Regions from separate parts of the Oceanobacillus sp. FSL W7-1293 genome, predicted to be linked through region 1. Evidence: riboswitches for the same ligand, from Rfam matches in the RefSeq annotation. Region 1 holds a riboswitch; each other region holds the start of a gene.
What was found. A riboswitch is a leader RNA that binds a small molecule or an ion and turns the genes downstream of it on or off. The one in region 1 is predicted to bind thiamine pyrophosphate.
Positions count from the first base shown of each region.

Region 1 (5,202 bases):
ATTAATGATTTACTCAACTTTCGCACATTAAAAAGTAATTTCGTTTCTATAGAAACAGGAGTTGATCGTTCCTTGGATAACTCCCTTGACAAAGAATAGAAGGTGAAGTGTAAAGCACCGCTGCGTCGGAAAGCGGAGTGGTTGGCCGGAGCGGAGCTATGCACCATCACCAATTCCAAAAAGGCCGGATATTTCACCAAAATGCAAGCATGGTAATGGAGAACATGTTCACCCTGAAATAGCAAGATATATATGCTTATTCTTAGGTGCGAAAGTTGAGTGATTTATTACAGAAATAAGCAAAATAAGGAAGGGAAATCGATGAATAAAATACTTTCAACGGATCAAGGTCTATTCTTATTTAAAACGGAATTTGAACAGGAAAGTATCCGGCGGTCAGATAATTGTTATAAATTCATTTACTCGCTTGGCGGAGACATGACATATCAGCTGCCTCATCAGGATTTGACTTTTTATACGGATCAAATGCTGCTTTTGAATCCTTATGACCCCCATCGGCAATTAGAGGTAGCGCATCATAAATTTTTAATCGAATTAAATCCAGAATTGATAAATCAAGCTGCCAAAAATTTGATGAATCATCATTCGGCAGATATTCAATTTGCACAAATGCCGCAGCAATCGCTGCAAATAAAGAAGTGGGTGGCATTTATTCTGGATTATATTGATGTAAGTAATGGGGTAATGGATGCGAGTATGAAGGTGTTCCTTGATAATAGCTTTACGCAGTTAGCAATCCTTCTGATGAAAGGAAGTATAAACAGTTATTATCAGGATGTTCAGCCGGAAGCATACACTGCTGCAGGTTTCCCGATTTATAAAGTGCTGGAGGCAATGAAGGAAAGTTATACATCTAACTGGACATTAGATGATATGGCTGCAATTGCCCAGTTAGATAAGTACCGGCTCTCACATATATTTAAAGAGAAGATGGGTGTTTCGCCATTTTCATGGCTGCAAATCTACCGTCTTCAACGCAGTTTGGATAAACTGCAATTTACCGATACGACGATATTGCAGATTGCGATGGATTCGGGATTTTCTTCTGTTTCTGTCTATAATCGTCTATTCAAGAAACTGTATGGCATGACGCCAAGCTATTTTCGCAGGTTAAGCAATACATAAATTCCAGCCAGAATCATCATACAAGTCCCGCATATGATAAAAATCAGGTGTATGGAGACCCAATAAGATACAAGTCCGAAGAAACCTAAAGAAATAAAATTAGAAAAATAAAGCAGGACGGCATTGAAACTGAAACCTCTTCCCAGCATATCTGGCGGAATATACTTTTGCAGTAAATAAACCCTGGATAGCCCAGATAGAGGCAATCCGACTGCTACCCAGATAATTCCCAAAACAAGCAGGGGGATAGCTGGTAAACCTCCTAAGAATAAAATGCCTGTCCCCCAGATAAGGGAGCTGAGAAGGTAGGTTTTTAGCGTGAATTGTTTAAAGATATAGGGAACAATCAAATTGACAATAATAACAACAATTCCAAACCATCCTGTTACAACGCTGTACCATACTTCTGCATTCGCCATCGTTTCTTGTAATAGTAATAACAGCCCAACCTGCCAAACCCAGGTGTTAAAGAAAACAATAAAAGCTGTCATCTCAAATAAGGAGCGGATGGTTTTATGAGAACGGAGCCATATAGCAAATTCCCGGATGGCTGTGAATATATTAAAATGCTTTTTATCTGTCTGCTCTTCTTTTAAAAGAATGAATGATAGAAAAAGCGCGCTCAATAGATAGCTGAGTGCATCCAGCGTGAAAAAGTGGATCACACCAATAGTATTCATGAAGATAATGCTGAAAACAGGTCCTAAAACAGTCATTCCCCGTGTTACAGTGTCCGTTAAACTATTTACTGCAGGTCTCTCTCTTTCACTCGTGATAAGCGGGATAATTGCCCGATGCGCCGGATTATATAAGCATCCGCATAAATGAATCAAGATGCTTACAATAATTAAATGCCAGTAAGCAAGCTGATTGGAGAAGTCTAACAAAACTAACCCGATGAGAAGCGGAGAACGAAATAAATCGATACGAATCAACCATTTCATTTTAGAAATCCAGTCAGCAATAACTCCTCCAATCAATCCGAACAGCAGGTAAGGAGCAACTTGAGCGATAGCAATCCCCGTGGTATACGCATTAGAAGCAGTTAAATCATAAGCAAGAAATAAAAGAGCCATGCCAGTCATCACATTCCCTAAATTGGAACTGGCAGTAGCAAGCAGATAGTTTCGGGCACGTTTATTTTTTTTTATGATAGTTATGTACACTAGCTGTAACCTCCTTTGTAAGAAGGTTACAACGTATTCCGGATTTCATCTGTATTGATATTGCGCAAAAAAACAGCAATATGTATACAGACAAGCGGGTATAGAATCATCCTTCCTTAAATTCTGCTTTACGCTTACAAAACTGTATGGTAATCTAAAAGGGATAAATACATACGCAATGGATCCACTAGGGGTGCTTATTAAGCTGAGAGAGGTATATTGCCTTGACCCTTACCAACCTGATCTAGTTCGTACTAGCGGAGGGAAGTGGGCGGATATGCCTTTAGGTAAATGAACCAAATTATTCTGCCGCTTTCTATATCAGGAGGCGGCTTTTTTGCGTGCTTTGAAAGGAGGTTTTTGAATGGATGGATTAATTCAGGAGATTCGAAATCGAGAAGACGAATTAATAGCGCTTGTCAGCGATTTGATTCGTTTTGAAACACCAGCCCCGCCTGCAAGAAATACAGAGGCTATCCAAGCTTATATTGCGAACTACTTGAAGGAAATGAATTTTGAAACAGAACAATGGGAGGTTTATCCCGGTGACCCGAATGTCGTCGGCTGTTTGCGTGGAACTGCTTCCGATACATACAACAGCTTGATTCTTAATGGGCATGTGGATGTCGCTTCTATAGAGGAAGGTGAAAACTGGAAGCATGCACCATTTCAGCCAGCAGTGGAAGGGCGTACATTATTTGGGCGGGGTGCAGCAGATATGAAAGGCGGTCTGGCAGCGTGTTTATTTGCGATGCGCATATTGCATGACCACCAGATTCGCCTTGGCGGGGATGTTATTCTGCAGTCCGTCATTGGTGAAGAGGTTGGGGAAGCAGGGACGAAGCAATGCGGAGAACGCGGGTATACAGCAGATTATGCCATTGTTGCAGATACAAGTCATTGCGAAATACATGGGCAAGGAGGCGTTATTACCGGCTGGATTACAGTGAAAAGTCCGTCCACGCACCATGATGGGACACGTCGCCAGCTCATTCATGCAGGCGGCGGGATGAATGGGGCCAGCGCCATTGAAAAGATGAATAAGCTCCTTACTGTGTTGCAGGAGCTGGAGCGACATTGGGCAGTGACCAAATCCTATCCAGGCTTTCCCCCAGGAACCAATACCATCAACCCGGCAGTGATTGAAGGAGGCAGACATGCTGCTTTTATTGCTGATGAATGCCGCCTGTGGATTACCGTTCATTATTATCCCGATGAGACTGCTGAGCAGGTTGCTGCAGAAATTGAGTCCCATTTACGAAAGACGGCTGAAGCGGATGTCTGGATGCGGGATAATCCACCCGCCTTTGAATGGGGAGGCGAATCGATGATTGTAGACCGCGGTGAAATTTTCCCGTCTTTCTCCGTAGATAAAGAACATGCTGCTTTTGCGATGTTACAGGAGAGTCATAGCAAAGCTTTTGGCGAGGAAGCGAAAGTCCGAATGTCGGAAACAGTAACTGATGGCGGCTGGCTTGCAGCATACGGGATTCCTGTTGTCTGCTATGGACCTGGTGAATTGAAGCACGCCCATGCCGTGGATGAGCAGGTAAACATCGACGAGTTAGTAGATTATACAGTGTCCCTGCTGCGATTTATTTTGAAATGGTGTCAAACAAAAAAACAGGAATAAGGCAGTTACTAAAAATGATAGAAAAGGGAGCGCATATACATGAAATTTACAGAACGTATTCGAAAGTCAGCAGATTCAATTTGGGAGAAAAGCCACCAGCATCCATTTGTGCAGGGAATTGGTAACGGTACACTCGATATAGAGTCATTTAAATTCTACATGTGTCAGGATTACAAGTATTTGATAGAGTACTCAAAAGTAATCGCGATGGGAACGGTGCTTGCAAAAGATTTAGATACCATGTCTGGCTTTGCTAAATCGCTGGATGAAACCCTGAATTTTGAAATGGAGCTTCATCGCCAATATGCCGAGCGTCTCGGTATTTCCAGAGAGGAACTAGAATCTACGGTTCCAGGGCCTGTAACGCTTGCCTACAGCAGTAATATGCTTGCAGAGGCACAGAAAGGTTCTTTAGCAGCATTGATTGCAGCGATTCTGCCGTGTGCCTGGAGTTATTATGAAATTGGTCTGGAGCTGGCAAAAAAGTCGGGTGCACTGGAGCATGAACAGTATGGGGAATGGGTGAAAATGTACAGCTCGGATGAATTTGGTTCCATCGGCAAGTGGCTGATTGAAAAATTAGATGAGCTTGCGGAAGGCTGTACAGAAGCAGAACTGGATCATTTAGAAGCTATTTTTCTGAATACGAGCCGCTATGAATATATGTTTTGGGATATGGCATATAAGCGTGAAGGCTGGCCGGTATAAGGTAAAACGACCCTATATGATTTCTTAAGTTGTAAAATAATGTATAAACAGAATGTTCCGTATAACAAATTATTTTCTTCCAATATTCAAAAAAGTAAAATGGTTGGATAGACAAGAAATGGATTCATGGTAAAATAAAGAAAACGGATACGGAAGATGGGTGAAGCAGATGAAGCTCTGGTGGAGAAAAATTGCAGTCGTATTTATAACAATTTTAACATTGGGTATCTATACGCCAACAAATCTTTTGGAAGTCGACGCCAATAAGCGGGATGACAGCAGTGTGTCTTCTTCATCAGATCTCGAAACAACATCTGTTATCGAGGAAACCACCCAATCATACAATGTAGAAGATCCAAGGGAAGCTTTTCTTGGCCACCTTCATGAAGAGGCGAAAAAATTGAGTATCGAAAAATTTGGAACGAGGATTGCGGGGAAGGTCGAGGATGAATTTTCTGCTATGATTTTACCACAGATGGAATTGGTGCTGTCTGATCTTGTCGAGCATTCTGACATATACAAGGATATAGCGATTACCGAAAAACCTTC
Region 1 covers NZ_CP150212.1:4,534,170-4,539,371, reverse strand. Annotated here, with positions in the region: gene MKY65_RS21795 (AraC family transcriptional regulator) at 322-1,146, shown strand; gene MKY65_RS21790 (MFS transporter) at 1,119-2,312, opposite strand; TPP riboswitch at 2,492-2,595, shown strand; gene MKY65_RS21785 (acetylornithine deacetylase) at 2,677-3,945, shown strand; gene tenA (thiaminase II) at 3,985-4,653, shown strand; gene MKY65_RS21775 (YpjP family protein) at 4,823-5,202, shown strand, end outside.

Region 2 (5,202 bases), 1.3 Mb from region 1:
GGTCCACCAGGAAAAAAGCCGCCGATTCGCTCCGGTGATGAATGACGCCCCTGTTCATATGGAGGCACCATATGGTTAGCAGGGTGCTCCTGTTCATATGGAGACGCCATAGGATTAGCAGGATGCTGCTGTTCATAATGAGACGGCATAGGATTGGCAGGATGTTGCTGTTCATAATGAGACGGCATAGGATTGGCAGGATGCTGCTGTTCATAATGAGACGGCATAGGATTGGCAGGATGCTGCTGATCGTATTGAGGCGGCATAGAATTAGCAGAATACGGTTCTGTCTGATAGCCGCCCTGTCCGCCAGATTCTCCGTCCGGTCTGCCGGTAAAAGCTTCATTGGAGTAATCATGCTGTGGTGCCGGCTGAAAATAATTATTTAACATCTGTCCAGGCAGATTATTTTGTCTGTTTTCCTGCCCGTTTGGATGCTGTGGTTGAAAATGATTCATAATTTTCCTCCTCTATTAGGCTGATGTTCCCTAATAGCATATGAGGTATCTGCGCTATTTGCGCTTCATTATGGGCAGAATGGGCGCCATCACTAGATGGTGCAGATGGCAGAAGTTCGTTATAACTTATCTACAGCTTTCTTGATATGATCAGCTTCTGTAACAGCAGTAATAAAGGAAACACCGTCAGCACCTGCTTCTATGGCAGAATGGGCATTTTCTGTCTGAATGCCGCCGATTGCCACGATTGGTATATCTGGAAATTGAGCGCGGATGGTATGAATCCATTCTAATCCGACCGTTTGTTTTGAATCCTCTTTTGTAGACGTTGTAAAAATAGGGCCGACACCAATATAATCGACCAGCTCAAGCGGACTCCGATCCAGTTCCTCCTGTGTGGAGATGGATAAGCCAATAATTTTATCTGGAAACCTGGTGCGAACTTCTTTGACAGGCATATCATCCTGTCCGACATGTATCCCATCCACATCCAATTCATCCGCAAGCTCAATATCGTCATTAATAAAGAATGGAACATCATGTGCGCGGCAACGTTCTCTAAGCTCCCTGCCAAGCTGAAGCTTTTCCTCTCCGCTCAATGATCCAGTCCCTTTTTCACGAAATTGAAATGCGGTAATACCGGCAGCAAGCGCTTCTTCTAAAACAGCGTTAGGATCTCTATGACAGTTTTGACTTCCCATAATAAAATATTTTCTTAATAGCTCTCGATTAAAAATCATCTTCCAATCCTCCATTTAACTGCTTCGGTGTAAAAGATAAGGTATCAATAAAGCTTGGTAAAAAAGTTCCCGGGCCATGTACATGCGGCAGTTTTGCTGCATGTTCAGCCGCCAGTCCGTAAAAGCTTAGTGCGGAACTGAGCTGCTCTGAGACAGTGTAAGAAGTTGTCAGGCACGCGGCAGCAATAGACCCCAATAAACAGCCAGAGCCAGTAATATTGGAAAGAAGCGGATGTCCTGTTTGATTATAAATTAGTTTTTGATCTGCATAGATAACATCTGTTTTTCCGGTTATCACAATTGCAGTATCGTATTTCCTGCCAGCTTGTTCGGCAATTTCATCTACATTTCCTTCGCCGACAGAATCTACTCCGCGTGATTGGATGTTTGCATCGACCAAGGAAGCAATCTCACCTGCATTTCCTTTAATAACCGTCGGACGTACTTCTTGTAGAATCTTTTCGACCATATCTTTTCGAAAAGAAGTCGCAGCCACGCCAACGGGGTCCAGAACAACAGGAATTTCTTTTTCATTAGCGGCTTTGCCTGCTATAATCATTGCATCTGCTTCGCTTTCTAAGATAGTGCCGATGTTTAAGACAAGTGCATCGGAAACCTTTGCCATATCTGCAGCTTCCCTTATTTCCTTTGCCATGACAGGACTGCCGCCAAAAGCCAGCAGTCCATTTGCATTAAAGTTCATGACGACCTGGTTAGTTAAATGGTGAATAAGCGGTGTGTTATTTCTGGCTTGCTGAATAATATCAGGATTCATGCGTAACCTTCCTTTCTTTGATTTCCCGGATAGCCCAGTGATTTGTCGGGCCATTTCCTTTTCCAAGTTCAAAGGATTTCGAAATGGCAGCAGTAACAAATGCTTTTGCTTTTTTTACTGCTTCCGGAAGCGGATAGCCTCTCCCTAAATAAGCAGCAATCGCAGCAGCATAGGTGCAGCCTGTTCCATGCGTATTTTTGGTATCAATACGCTCTGCCGCATAGCTATGCATTTTTTTTCCATCATAAAGAAAATCAATTGCCTGTCCTTTTAAATGACCGCCTTTTATTAAGGCTGCATCTACATCGTATTCATGAACAAGGTATTCTGCTGCACCTTTCATATCTTCTTCCGTTGTAATAGATAGGCCAGTCAGGAATTCTGCCTCCGGAATATTCGGCGTTGCAACCGTTGTTAATGGAAGAAGGTATTGACGTAAAAAGCTTCGCCCCTCTTCATTGATCAATGAATCCCCGCTGGTAGCCACCATCACTGGGTCCATGACATAAGGTGCATCAACCTTCTCCAGTTTTTTTACGATTAATTCCATCATCTGCTTACTTGCAATCATTCCTGTTTTCACAGCATGGATGGGCATATCTTCTATCACTGCATCCAGCTGGTCCTCAATCATGGAGAGCGGCATATGCTCCACGGATCGGACTCCTGTCGTATTTTGGGCTACAACGGAAGTGATAACGGACATGCCATAGGTTTTTAACTCTTGAAACGTTTTTAAATCTGCTTGAATACCGGCACCACCGCTAGGGTCTGTACCGGCAATGGTTAATGCACAACGAACCTGACTCATAATAAAAATCCTCCTTGGATAGAATAATGTAAATTATTTTGTTAAAGAAAACTGCCGTGCCGGAAGACGACTGACTAACAGCCAGCCAATCAATGCACCAGAGACACTGCTTACAACAAATGGCGGAATAAAAGCAAATGCTCCCGCAGAGCTTCCCATAAGAAGATTGGCTATCGGAACTGCAAAGAAAGAGCCGATAATCCCGGTGCCAATAATTTCTCCAAGAGCTGCCATTGGATATTTTTGTGTTTTCTTATACAATACCCCAGCAACAAAAGCTCCAATCATTGCTCCAGGAAAAGCAACCAAGGTTCCTAGTCCTAAAAGGTTTCGGAGCAGGCTGATCATCAATGCGACAATGACTGCCGGACTCGGCCCGAGCATAATCCCGGCAATAACATTGATAGCGTGTTGAACAGGATAGGCTCTGGCAACTCCGGCAGGAAACCAGAGCAATTGTGATCCAATCGTTCCGATAGCAACAAGTACAGCCATCATTGTTAACAGGCGTGTGCGGTTTTTCAATCCCATCATCTCCTTCAAATTTAAGGGGAATGAAAAGGTAACTACTTTGTAAAAATAAAAAATCAGGCTTTATTGAGAAGCCTGATTTGGTATACTGAGAGTAATCATATGTTGATTGACTACTTCCCTACGCTGGTATTAGCCAGATCAGGTTTGTAAGAGTCGGAAAGTAAGCATGCTTCCCTCTCAGCCCGCGATGTTGGGCTCCCCTAGTAGTTGCTTTTCATTATTATCTTTGAATCTACTGTATCAAAGTTTCAACGGTTTGTCATGAAATAATCATTAGACTGCAAGCTCATATAAAGGATGTTATCAATAGAAAGAGGAATGAAACATGTTAAGAATAAATGGAATGGAATATCGTCAGGGAGACCAGACCTTATTTCCGAAAATAGATATAGAAGTAAAACCAGGAGAAATAAAGGCGATTCAATCCACTGTTAATATACGTGCGGTGTTGCTGCAGATGATTATTGGAAAAGAGAATGTGCGGAATGGATCGATTCAAATTCAGCACCAGACATTACAGGAGGATAGACAGAAATACGTTTCTTCTTTAGGGGTTTGCTGGTATGAAGAGGGCATTTATGAACGATTGAAGGTACAGGAATATTTGAAATTTATCGGCTCTTTATATCAAAGCAAGGCTTCTATAAAAGAAGTACTGTTGCAAATTCAACTGGAAGAAAAAGCAAGATTGAAAATGCATCAGCTCAACCGCTCTGAAAAGCGGCGTGTCCAGTTTGGCAGAATTTTAATGCAGGAAGCAGAGGTTGTGATTTTCGAAGAGCCTGAGGTCAATGTCGATTTAGAAACGAAACGGGTCCTCCATCAATTTGTCGAATTTCTGCAGAAACAGCACAAAGCGGTACTGATTTTAACAACAAGCACGGAGAGTGCTGTCACCATTGCGGATGCGGTCTACCGTTTAGATGAGCAAGGAATCCAGCAAATGGACGTGGAAACAGAGGAGAATGAACGTTTAACTTCCACTGAAACAGATGCAGCAGAAACAGTGGAAGAAGCGATTCAAGTAAAGCAAACTTTCCAGCTAAATAAAATCTCCGCAAAAGTAGAGGATAAAATTATTTTATTTGATCCGCAGGAGATTGATTATATCGAAAGTCAGGATGGACAATCCTATCTGTATACCCGAGGAGAGGGGTTCCCTACAGGTCTTACCTTAAAAGAATTGGAACAGCGGTTGTCTCATCAAGGATTCTTTCGCTGTCACCGCTCCTATATTGTGAATATTCAAAAAATAAGAGAAGTGATTACCTGGACAAGAAACAGCTACAGCTTATCTCTTGTAGATAAAAAAAGCTCTGAGGTTCCATTATCGAAATCAAAGTTGAACGAGCTGAAAGAATTATTAGGGGTAGAATAAGCATAATTCAATGTGATATATACTCCATTCATCGAAAATATACTGCACCATTGTTGAAAAGAAGCTATTCTGTAGTCACAGGCAACTTAACTGATACAGGAGGTTTCAGGGATGGAGAATATGATTGAAGTGATATCTTTAGAGAAGATTTTTGGTAAAAAGCAAGCATTAAACAATGTATCCTTTCAGGTGAAAAAAGGAGAGACATTTGGATTTTTAGGCCCGAGCGGTTCTGGGAAAACAACAACTATCAAAATCTTAACAGGGCAAATGAGACCGACAGCAGGGACAGCGAAGGTTTTTGGAGAACCTGTTTCTAAGTTAAATACACCGGAATATCGAAAACGCTTTGGAGTTGTGACGGATAATAGCGGTTTATATGCGCGGCTGACCATTTATGATAACTTAAAGCTGTATGCAGATTTATATGGTACGTCTTTACAACGAATCGATGAAGCGCTGGAAGCAGTTAATTTAGGTTCGGAGAAAAAAACACAGGTTGCTAA
Region 2 covers NZ_CP150212.1:940,129-945,330, forward strand. Annotated here, with positions in the region: gene MKY65_RS04635 (hypothetical protein) at 1-458, opposite strand, end outside; gene thiE (thiamine phosphate synthase) at 578-1,198, opposite strand; gene thiM (hydroxyethylthiazole kinase) at 1,188-1,973, opposite strand; gene thiD (bifunctional hydroxymethylpyrimidine kinase/phosphomethylpyrimidine kinase) at 1,963-2,784, opposite strand; gene thiW (energy coupling factor transporter S component ThiW) at 2,818-3,282, opposite strand; TPP riboswitch at 3,417-3,530, opposite strand; gene MKY65_RS04660 (LytTR family transcriptional regulator DNA-binding domain-containing protein) at 3,644-4,696, shown strand; gene MKY65_RS04665 (ABC transporter ATP-binding protein) at 4,808-5,202, shown strand, end outside.
Region 2: another riboswitch for thiamine pyrophosphate. It lies ahead of thiW (energy coupling factor transporter S component ThiW); the one in region 1 lies ahead of MKY65_RS21785 (acetylornithine deacetylase).

Region 3 (5,202 bases), 2.1 Mb from region 1:
CATAATGCTTTCTTTATCCAGATTAAATAACATGAAGCGTTTTTGATCTTTTTTGTTTTATCTGTAAAACATGCTCTCCTGTCATATGAATGCAAAGAGGAAGAGAATCTTACCAGAAAAAAGGGGAAAATGGTAACAAATACACTCAGAATAAAATACTGATTATGTCTACAGAAGATGTGATATCAATCTTTCTTCCAGTGCACTCCAAATAATGGTTCAGTGGTAAATAAAAATAATAAGAGTAAAATGTTATAGATAAAAATAATAACGGCGAACAATTAAGGAAAGTTATAAATCAAGTGAACATTAGCGTATTTAAAGTAGTGTGACGAACTGGCTTTAGTTTCAAAAATCTCTTTTCGGGGTATCGCTATCCAGATAAACTAATGAAAGAGAGAAACGAAATGACATTTACAAAATTTAAATCTATTTTCAACAAAATTGGTATTATTGCTAGTTTACTAGCGCTAACAGGCGTGTGTGTGTTGCTTTGGCGCTCATTTTTGGCTAGTGGATATGATGCCTATTCAGGCCAAATTTCATTTTACCTGCTCACATTTCCTGTAGCATTATTCATTTTAGCTGTAGCAGCTTTAATTATTTTACTCCTTCTTATTTGGAAAGAATCGGCATTATTTTTAAAAATGATTTGGGCATTCATCTGTATTTCTTTTTTAGGAATCGCGCTCCTATCCGGGATTCAAAACCAATACTATGCAGATCGTATTGACGCAGAAACAGCCTTGATGGATAACTATACATTTTCTTTTTCTGGCACAGATACGTATTCCAATTTAGAAGAAGATATTGTTTATAAAACTGCGGAAGATGAAGATTTATTACTGGATGTATGGGATACAAAAGTGAATGATGAAAATCGTCCTGTTATCGTAAATATTCATGGCGGAGGATGGAGCAGCGGGGATAAAAGTGAGGTTACCTCATGGAGTAAATGGTTTAATTTGAAAGGATATGTTGTATTTAATGTGGAATACAGTCAAAATGGACCCGACATGTGGCAAAAACAAATTTCAGATACACATGCTGCGTTAAACTGGATTGTTGAACATGCGGATGAATATCATTTAGATATAAACAGAATTAATTTAATAGGATCTTCTGCCGGGGGTCATTTAGCATTGTTAACTGGGTATACGGATTTAAAGGAAAACAGCCTTGTTCCCAGAGAAACGGATTCCGATTCCACCGTGGAAATAAATTCTATTATTAATCTATATGGGCCATCGGATTTATTACAACTCTATGATGATACTAATAGTAAAGAATTTATTCAGCCACTGCTTGAACAACTCATGGATAGTCAACCCAAAACAAAAGAAATCAAACATCGTTATCGTCAAATGTCTCCTATTCAGTATGTAAATGAATCTTCTGCACCCACGATTTCATTTGTCGGTCTAAAAGATAAAGTAATACCTGAAGAGCAAATAGAAATACTGCATGAAAAACTCGAAGAAAATAATATAGACAACCAAGCTTACTATTTTCCGTTTTCTGATCATAGTTATGACACTAACTGGGAAAGTATAGCTAATCAAACAACCAGACAAAAAATAGAAGAATTTTTAAGTGAATACAACTAGGATTTATTGTGTCAGGAGAAGATCTTACAAATTTAAATATATATTAAATCTTGAAATGAATAGAGATATCTTATTCACCATCAGTAGTGTATTTGAATACACCACTTAAACCATTATGATTTAGTGCTTGATTTTTGTAGCATGAATAAAAGCAGAGAAAAAGTTATCCCCGATTAACACGGAAAACTTGCAAGAAGCTCATTCTTGGCTGGAAACAGAACAGGCAATCGGAAAAGTTGGTTCACGTTTCTTTCATCAGCAAGCTGCCGTAATTTATCTAAAGCTACGGATGAATAATCCCAGGCAGTAACACGATGTCCCAATTCAGCTGCGTAGACTGCATTACGTCCTTCTCCTTCCGACAGGCTCAGTACATCTGATGGAGGATGATCAGGCAGCATAGATTGAACAAAGACATTCGGCTCCTTTCCATATCTATATTCCTGATCATTATATAGTTCATCCCATTTATTATTTGTCATTAAAAGAGCATCTCGTTTCCTTTCTAAGCCAGCTGTAATAACATCATCATGATAAGAAGCTGGTATTTTATTTTCGCATATGTACTGATTTTTTTGAATTTGTCACTACCTTTATAAAAATAATTTTCATTTGTATCCCTCATCTCCGGTGATAAAACATGCTTCATCAATAAAATAGGTGAACTTGTATAAAGGTTTTTTTCACAAATCACATAATAAAATTGCTGGATTTCTTAGCTAGTTATTTATTTTTATAGGAATCCAATCTGTTTTTGAGCCGATTCATTTTCTATCACTCATTTGCTTAAATGATAGTTTGCTTTTTTCAAAAGTAGCAATGACAGTGCTGTAATCAGAGTGTTAACTATGAGTAAGGTAATACAGCTTCGTAATAAAAAAATAATTAACGAAGAAAAAGTTAAAATAAATAGGTAGCAATGCTCAGCGTGGGAGTGAAGATTAGGGCATATGATGAGTTCGAAAGGAAAAACAACTTGAATGACAAAACCAGGTATGTTTTAATTGAAAATATAATATCTTAATTTTCACTTGGGGAGCAATTTTTATTGCTAAGAGAGGGAACTCTACCCTTGGAATCTGATCTAGTTAATTCTAGCCTAGGGAAGTGATGGCTTGCTTAGTAATAATAAGCTGTATACACTTTCCATTCTTCTGAATTCGTTGAGTGAATTATGAAATGCTTTAATTATAATAGCTATAAAAATTTAATAAAAGTGTAGGGGGACCAGTGTTGCTGGTTGAGATAGGATCCGTAAGATATAGACCCTTTGAACCTGATCTGGTTGATGCCAGCGTAGGGAACATACGAGATTTACATTCTATTTAAGAAGTATTGTATGCACCCTGGGCTCGTAATGCCTAGGGTGTTTTTGTTTTTGTTATCAAAATTAGTTTAATGGAGGAGAATGTGTTGAAACAAGATATCCAGATGTTTATCGAAAGACCAGAAGAAAGTAAATATACGTTTAATGAGCTTGCTGTGCAACTATTTGGATATTTGTATAGAGAGAATGAAGCATATCAGCAATTTTGTAGACGAAATGGAATAGGTAGCAGACAAGTCCGTACGTGGAAGGATATTCCTGCTGTATCTACGGAAGCTTTTAAAAATACTTTCTTAAGCACGGTTCCGGAGGAGGATTGTGAGCGTATTTTTATGACCAGCGGGACAACTAGCAGGAAACAAGGAAAGCATTATCATGAGAATTTAGATATTTACGATTTTTCTGCACGAAACAGCTTTCAACAGTTTGTTAGTGAGGAGCAGCGTCCAATAGCTATTCTATTCCCGGATGAAGAGGAGATGCCAAATTCATCGCTTGCCCATTACTTGACCATGTTGCGGGAGTATCAGGGGACGAAGGATTCAAGGCATTTTGTAACACGTAGCGGATTGGAGGTACAGTCATTCATTCAATGGACGAAAGAATATAAGGATACGTCAGTGATTGTCCTCGGTGCAAGCTACAGCTTTGTTCATTTATTTGATGCGTTGGAGGAGATAGATCAAACGCTGCCTTTACATAAGGATAGTCTTATATTTGACACGGGTGGATTTAAGAATATTTCCAGATCCTTAGAAGAAGAGGAGTTTTATGAAAAGTTAGAACAAATTTTTCATGTGAAGCGTGAGAATATGGTGAACATGTATGGCATGACAGAATTATCTACACAGTATTATACAGCGATTGGTAAAGGACAAAAGCATATAAAGAAAAATCCGCACTGGATTCGTTTTAAAGTAGTTGACCCTGTAAGCGGGGAAGAAATGCCAAAAGGCGAAGCGGGTTTGCTTATTCATGTTGATCTGGCGAATATCAATTCAGTGCCGGCAGTGCAGACTAGTGACCTGGCGGTGGAGCATGAAACAGGGTTTGAATTACTGGGACGGCAGGCAAGCGCGGAGCCTAAAGGATGTTCATTATCTGCGAAGCAATGGCTGGAGGAACATAACCATGTCAACGGTTGAGTATGGCGGCTATCTGCCGCCTGAAGCAAAGAAGATGAAGATAGAGGAGCGTGTGCTTTCCTTTAAAAAGGGAGAAGAGAAAGTGCATATACATATGCCTTATCCTGCTCCAGAACAGATACAACAGCTTGGAAGCATTATGAAAACATCTGCTGTTCAAACCATGGATACGACCGAAATCATACAGGCTGTCTCAAAGGCAATCCACTTGTTGTTAGATCGGAATCACCCGGCTCGTATAAAGGCAGAAAAGCTGTTGCCTATTATTACAGGATATGATGCAGAAATTATCCGTTTGAGTCTGACTCAATCATTACAAACCTTTCGTGAGCATGAGCTGCATCGTTGGCTGGCTGTTAATTTTCACTCGCTATCTATATTGGACAGGTTTGAGCCTTTTCAGCATGGCGGGTATACAAAAGCAATTGGCCCGCAATTAACCGCGCATGTATGGGCGGGGAATGTACCGGGGTTGCCGCTTTGGAGCCTGATTGCAAGCTTATTGGTGAAAGGGAATGTTATTGGAAAAGTTTCCAGCACGGAACCTTTTTTCATTGGTTTATTTTGTGAAATTTTAGCAGAAGTGGAGCCGAGATTGGCCAATGCGATGGCAATTGTATCGTGGCAAGGAGGGGATCGTGAGCGTGAACCTGTATTATTTACAAAAGCGGATGTTGTTGTAGGTTATGGAACAAATAAAACCATAACTATGCTGCAGCAGCAAGTCACTCCACCTTCCCGTTTTATTTCGTTTGGGAATAAATTAAGCTTTGGTTTATTGCATCATCAAGTGCTGGATCGCCAAAAGGATGAAGCACTTGCCAAGCAAGCGGCTTTAGATGTTATTCGTTATGATCAGCAGGGGTGTTTTTCCCCGCATACTTTTTTTGTGGAGAAGGGTGGAAAAACGTCACCAAAACAGTGGGCAGCGTTGCTTGCAAGGAAATTACAAGTATATGAAGAACGACATCCTCTTAGAAAATTGTCCATAGAAGAGGCCGGGGAAAGAGCAGAATGGAGGAATAAGAAAGAGTGGCAAGAATCATGGCAATTGTTTTCTTCTTCCAAAGGTTCATGGATTGTAGCTTATGGAAAAGAAGCATTCTTAGAGCCTTCTCCGTTA
Region 3 covers NZ_CP150212.1:2,445,108-2,450,309, forward strand. Annotated here, with positions in the region: gene MKY65_RS11980 (alpha/beta hydrolase) at 408-1,607, shown strand; gene MKY65_RS11985 (hypothetical protein) at 1,781-2,089, opposite strand; TPP riboswitch at 2,630-2,730, shown strand; TPP riboswitch at 2,818-2,927, shown strand; gene MKY65_RS11990 (long-chain fatty acid--CoA ligase) at 3,021-4,079, shown strand; gene MKY65_RS11995 (acyl-CoA reductase) at 4,066-5,202, shown strand, end outside.
Region 3: another riboswitch for thiamine pyrophosphate. It lies ahead of MKY65_RS11990 (long-chain fatty acid--CoA ligase); the one in region 1 lies ahead of MKY65_RS21785 (acetylornithine deacetylase).

Region 4 (5,202 bases), 2.1 Mb from region 1:
ATATCCAGGTGGCCATTTGTAATAGCACTCCCCCGGTCTTCGCACACGTAAGTTTCATCCAACTCTGGGATATGTATTTTCGTGCCAAAAGGAAGAGACTGCGGACATGCAATTGTCCTTCCTTCTTCTACTTCTTCACCAGATGCTGTGATACCATAGGCAGGATCACCAGGTTCTTTACCAGTAGATTCAGGACCAGCTGTATAAGCGGTAACCGTAAAAGAAGCTCCATTTTCATCTGGTATTGTTATTGTTTGACCGGCTTCAATATAAGCGGAGTCCGATATAGATGGATTTGCCGCAATGACAGCATTAACGTCTACCTGATAGTTTTGTGCGATTCGATACACATTGTCTCCTGGTTGTACTTCATGATACTGCTCCGCAGATGCGGTCCCTGCAAAGAACACGAATCCAACCAAAGCAAGAAAAATTGAAAAAATATACTTGATAATAACACCTTCCTCTCCAATATGATAGTAACTATCTTCCCCTCTTCTTAGCTTATAAACTTAAATTCTATCTATTTAATCTAATTGTAATAAAAATGAAAAAATTGAAATATATTTTATTCCATTGATTATTTTCCCAGGGATGAGAATGCAGCTAAATCATTTGCGTAAACGTTTAATCAGTTAATTACTTTTTCATACCACAATAGTACCTTTTCTGTTTGTAATGCAAAGGTAAATAGTTCAATAAAGTAAACGGAGTTAAAAAGAAAGCGATAAATAATTCACAAATACTCGAATTATTTATCGCAGGAAATTATCATTATCAAATGCTTTTAAGCGTGATTCATGATCGTATTGTAATCAGTTTGATAAGTCTGACCCTCAGTTTTAACTTCTTGTTTTAATTTCAAGATAAGGAAATGATATGGCATCCAATAATTTTGTACCGTTTTTTCTTATCAATCAGTTATATTCTATGTATGAGTGTAGTAATTAACCTTTCATTTACAAAAGAGAAGGAATCTCTATCAAGTCTCTATATGTTGGTTTGAGGGGGTAACACAATGAGTCATCTGATACATTCACAGAACAATTTTGATAGAGAAACCTTATTCCTTATCGATAATGATAATCATTATCACTTGAATTGTCAATACATAATTGCAATATTATTTATTTGAAGAAACAGATTCATTCATTATAAAACAATATCCTACTGGTTAATTACGATTAAATCAAATGATGATGGCGGACATAGAACGGAGAAATAATAATCCTCTGCAGAGTCCCACTGCTTATGCCAGGCCTCATCCGCATACCCCTCTCTTACATTACTCCTATAACGGCAAACCGCTGGTAACACATCCACTAGAACCTTAAAATCAACAACATCAGAGAGTTCTGACAGCGAGCTATAAATTTCATCAAGAATAATGACCTTTGAAGGCGCGTCCGTTACGGAAGATGGTGTCAGACCGGTTCCCGTAGAAAAAGAGAAAAGATGATATTGAACGCTCTCCCCTGCTATAAGCGGTAACGTAGATTTTCCTGCGCCACTCCCTCCGTCCAGCGACACCACTAAAGGATTGGTTCGTCCTTTCAGGCGTATATTTATAGCAGATACTATTTGGAGGGTAGCTTCCTTTGTTAATTGATTATTTTTCACGATTATCCCTCCTCTGGATTAGACGCAAGTTTAAATTCACTATCTACAAGTATTCATTTCTTTGGAATAAATGCTTTTTAAACTAAATTTTCTACTTCGACATGTTTGCAGCTTGCCATTACGCACATTGTAACATAAGAAATTTTGATTACATTGTGTTTTCAACAAAATTGCGCAGTTGGTATAATAAATAACCTTTCCCTTCCAGCAAAAAAAGAACCCTCAATAAATGAGAGCTCTTTAACCTTGAACGAATAAACTGGACTCATTAAAAAATTTGAAGCCGTTCTGTTCCTTCTTATCGGCTGCTCACTTTTTTACTTTCCGAAAGCCAGCCTTCAAAAGTGTAGGACATTTCCCAAAAATGAAGTTCATATTCTTTTGCAATAATAAATTGTTCTTTTACCTTTTCTTTTTCCTGGTCATTCATATCTTCAACTAAAGTGTTTAGTAAATTAATCATTTCGCTTGTTGAATCTTGAAACCAGTCACTTGCATACATTTTAATCCAGTTACGATAAATTTCCGGCTCCGGTGCTGCATGTTCATTTACTTTTCCGATATCCGCATATAACCAGTAGCATGGCAGTATGGCAGCGACAGTATGTGCTAGATTTCCAGACATGGTTGCTCGATATAAATGCGAAGTATAGGCATAGGCAGTTGGCGCTGGTTTGAAATTATCTATATCTGCTTGAGTAATATTTAAAATCTCAGCGTGTTCCTTATGCACGGTCAGTTCGGCTTCTGCTGTAAAGCGTGCTTTATCAGCTAAAAGAGCAGTCAGTTTAAAATCCTCAGCCTGGGATGCTGCAATCGCGTGGATCTTTCCGTAATGTTTTAAATAGTAAATATCTTGTAATATATAATACTTAAATGTTTCCAGCGGTAAATCTCCCTTCACAATTCCTTGCACAAATGGGTGATTTAAACTCTGCTCCCAGCTTTCTTTTGTTGCAGCACGTAATTCATCCGTAAATTTCATAAAAAAAACCTCCTCTAATCTTTTTTCTAAAGACTCGTAGAAGGAAGTATCTGCATACAAAAACATACACACGTAAAAACAACGCATGGTTTGTCTGCTTATTCTACTTCCCTCCGCTGGCCTTAACCAGATCAGGTTCTAAGGGTGCTAAATATACATTTATCTCAGCCGTCACGGCGCCCCTAGCAGAAAATTTAAATGTATTCGATTGTCTATTATGGTAGCAGAACAAATTTTTAAGTCAAGTCTTTTTAGTTTATAAAAAAATCAGCAAAGAAATAATCAAATCTATTAAAAAATAGGTTTCCAAAAAGCTAAAAAAACTAGTGTGTTTCACTCGTTAACATGGATAAATCATTATCTTAATGCTAGTATCCTTCTGATTTACAGCGGTTTCTACAGCTTCTTTGATATCATCCAAACGATATTTATGGGTAATTACATCTTCGAGACCAAGGTCCTGACTGCCAATTGCCTGAATTGCTGTCGGATAACTGTTTGCATAGCGAAAAACACCGTGAATGTCGTATTCTGAATCGACGATATGGGTAATATCTACAGGTATTTCTGAGGACGCAGGTAATCCGACTAATACAACCCTTCCTCCCCGTTTCGTAATTGTCAGTGCATCCTGTACTGCCCGGTTATTACCAGAAGTTTCAACAGCGATATCCAAACCGCTGCCAGCTGTTGCCTTTTCTATCTCCTCATGAATATTATCTTGTGTTGGATCAAATACCTTTGTCGCGCCAAATTTCTTCGCTAATTCTCTGCGATATGGTACCACGTCAGAGCAATAGATTTCGTTCACTCCGAATATTTTCGCAGCCTTGATCGCTAACAGTCCAATAGGTCCTAAACCGGTAATCAACATTTTATCATTGGGATGAACTTTTCCGCGCTGCATCGCATGAATGCCTACAGAAAGCGGTTCAATTAAAGCCCCTTCTTCATAGCTCATTTGATCCGGTATCTTAAAGGCAAAATCACTGCGAATCGTGATATATTCAGACCATGCTCCGTCAACTGGCGGGGTTGCCATAAATTGTACCTCAGGGCAGAGATTATATCGGCCTGATTTACAATATTCACAAGTTCCGCATACAACACCCGGTTCGACAGCTACACGATCGCCTGCTGCCAGATTCTCGACCTGACTGCCAGCTTTAACAATATCACCTGCTAATTCATGCCCTAAAATGAGTGGTTCTTCTACGACATAACGTCCGATTTTGCCATGTTCGTAGTAGTGTACATCAGAGCCGCATATGCCAATACACTGAACTTTGATTAATACTTCATTTTCCTTTGGTTCTGGTATATTAATTTCCTTAACCTCAATATCCAATGGCTTATTCAGAACTGCTGCCTTCATCTTTTTCATTCCACTACACCTCTTTGATATGTATTGTTTTGCCAAGCGTATAAATACGTCATCCTATACTATTTTGGAAAAATAGAGAGCTATAATTTTTTAAGAATATATTCTTCATTGTAACATGCGTGTTGATATACGATAAATAAACGTGCGGTCTTTCTCTTTTTATGGAATACAATGTGCTAATAAGCTCTTACCCTATTCTCTTAGAACAGCTTCTCAATGTAAGGCATTCCATTTCCTCCAAAATTAAAACACTATCTTTGTTCGAGATAGTGTTAATAAGAAGATAGCAGGTATCATTTAAATTCAATTTTTCTTGCTTATTATTTAGTATACAAGTGAGAAAGCAGCTTTCTGTTTTTCTCATCAAATTTTGAGTTGTGAGAAGAGACATAAATCTCATTATAGGCATCCGGCTTCATATACAGCTTTGCTTGATTCACTGTATTCGCTGCATCATTGTACGCGCCGGCAATTAAGTGCACCTTTCCATCGAATGAAAGAATATCACCGGCAGCATATAAACCAGCTATGTTCGTTTCAGCTTTTCCGGATCCTTTTACGAAAAAGTCCTGTTCAAGTTCTACTTTCAACGGACTTTCTTTAATAAATTTCAGCTCTCTGTCAAATCCATGATTAATGATTAAATCGTCCACTTCAAAACGAACTTTTTCCCCGGTTTTTTGGTTTTTCGTCAAGATTTCTTTGACATGATGACCTTCTTCGTCTGCAAGCAATTTTTCTATTTTTGTATTTTTATAGATATGGACAGAGGAGGCTTCCAGATGAGCGATATGCGCTTCCATCGCTTTGAATTCCTCCCCTCGATAAACCAATGATACCTGTTCCGCAATGGGCTCTAATTCGGTAGCCCAGTCAATGGCCGTATCTCCTCCGCCGGAAACAATCACTTTCTTATCTTTAAACCTGTCAAGGCTCTGTACTGTGTAATGAAGATTGCTTACCTCGAAACGGTCCGCTCCCTCTATATCCAATTTAATTGGTTCCAGAATACCTCCGCCAGTTGCCAAAATAACCGTTCGGCTAACGTATTTATGTCCTGTATGGGTTGTCACCACAAAACAATCTTCCATATTCTTTTCAAGTTTTTCCACTTTTTCATTTAAAATAACTTCCGGGTTAAATGTACGTGCCTGCGCTTCCATTTGCTCTATCAATTGAGCGCCGGTAATCGGTGTTAGTCCTCCTATATCCC
Region 4 covers NZ_CP150212.1:2,428,657-2,433,858, reverse strand. Annotated here, with positions in the region: gene MKY65_RS11930 (LysM peptidoglycan-binding domain-containing protein) at 1-410, opposite strand, end outside; gene MKY65_RS11925 (hypothetical protein) at 1,168-1,620, opposite strand; gene tenA (thiaminase II) at 1,919-2,605, opposite strand; TPP riboswitch at 2,697-2,799, opposite strand; gene MKY65_RS11915 (NAD(P)-dependent alcohol dehydrogenase) at 2,946-3,989, opposite strand; gene MKY65_RS11910 (NAD(P)/FAD-dependent oxidoreductase) at 4,310-5,202, opposite strand, start outside.
Region 4: another riboswitch for thiamine pyrophosphate. It lies ahead of tenA (thiaminase II); the one in region 1 lies ahead of MKY65_RS21785 (acetylornithine deacetylase).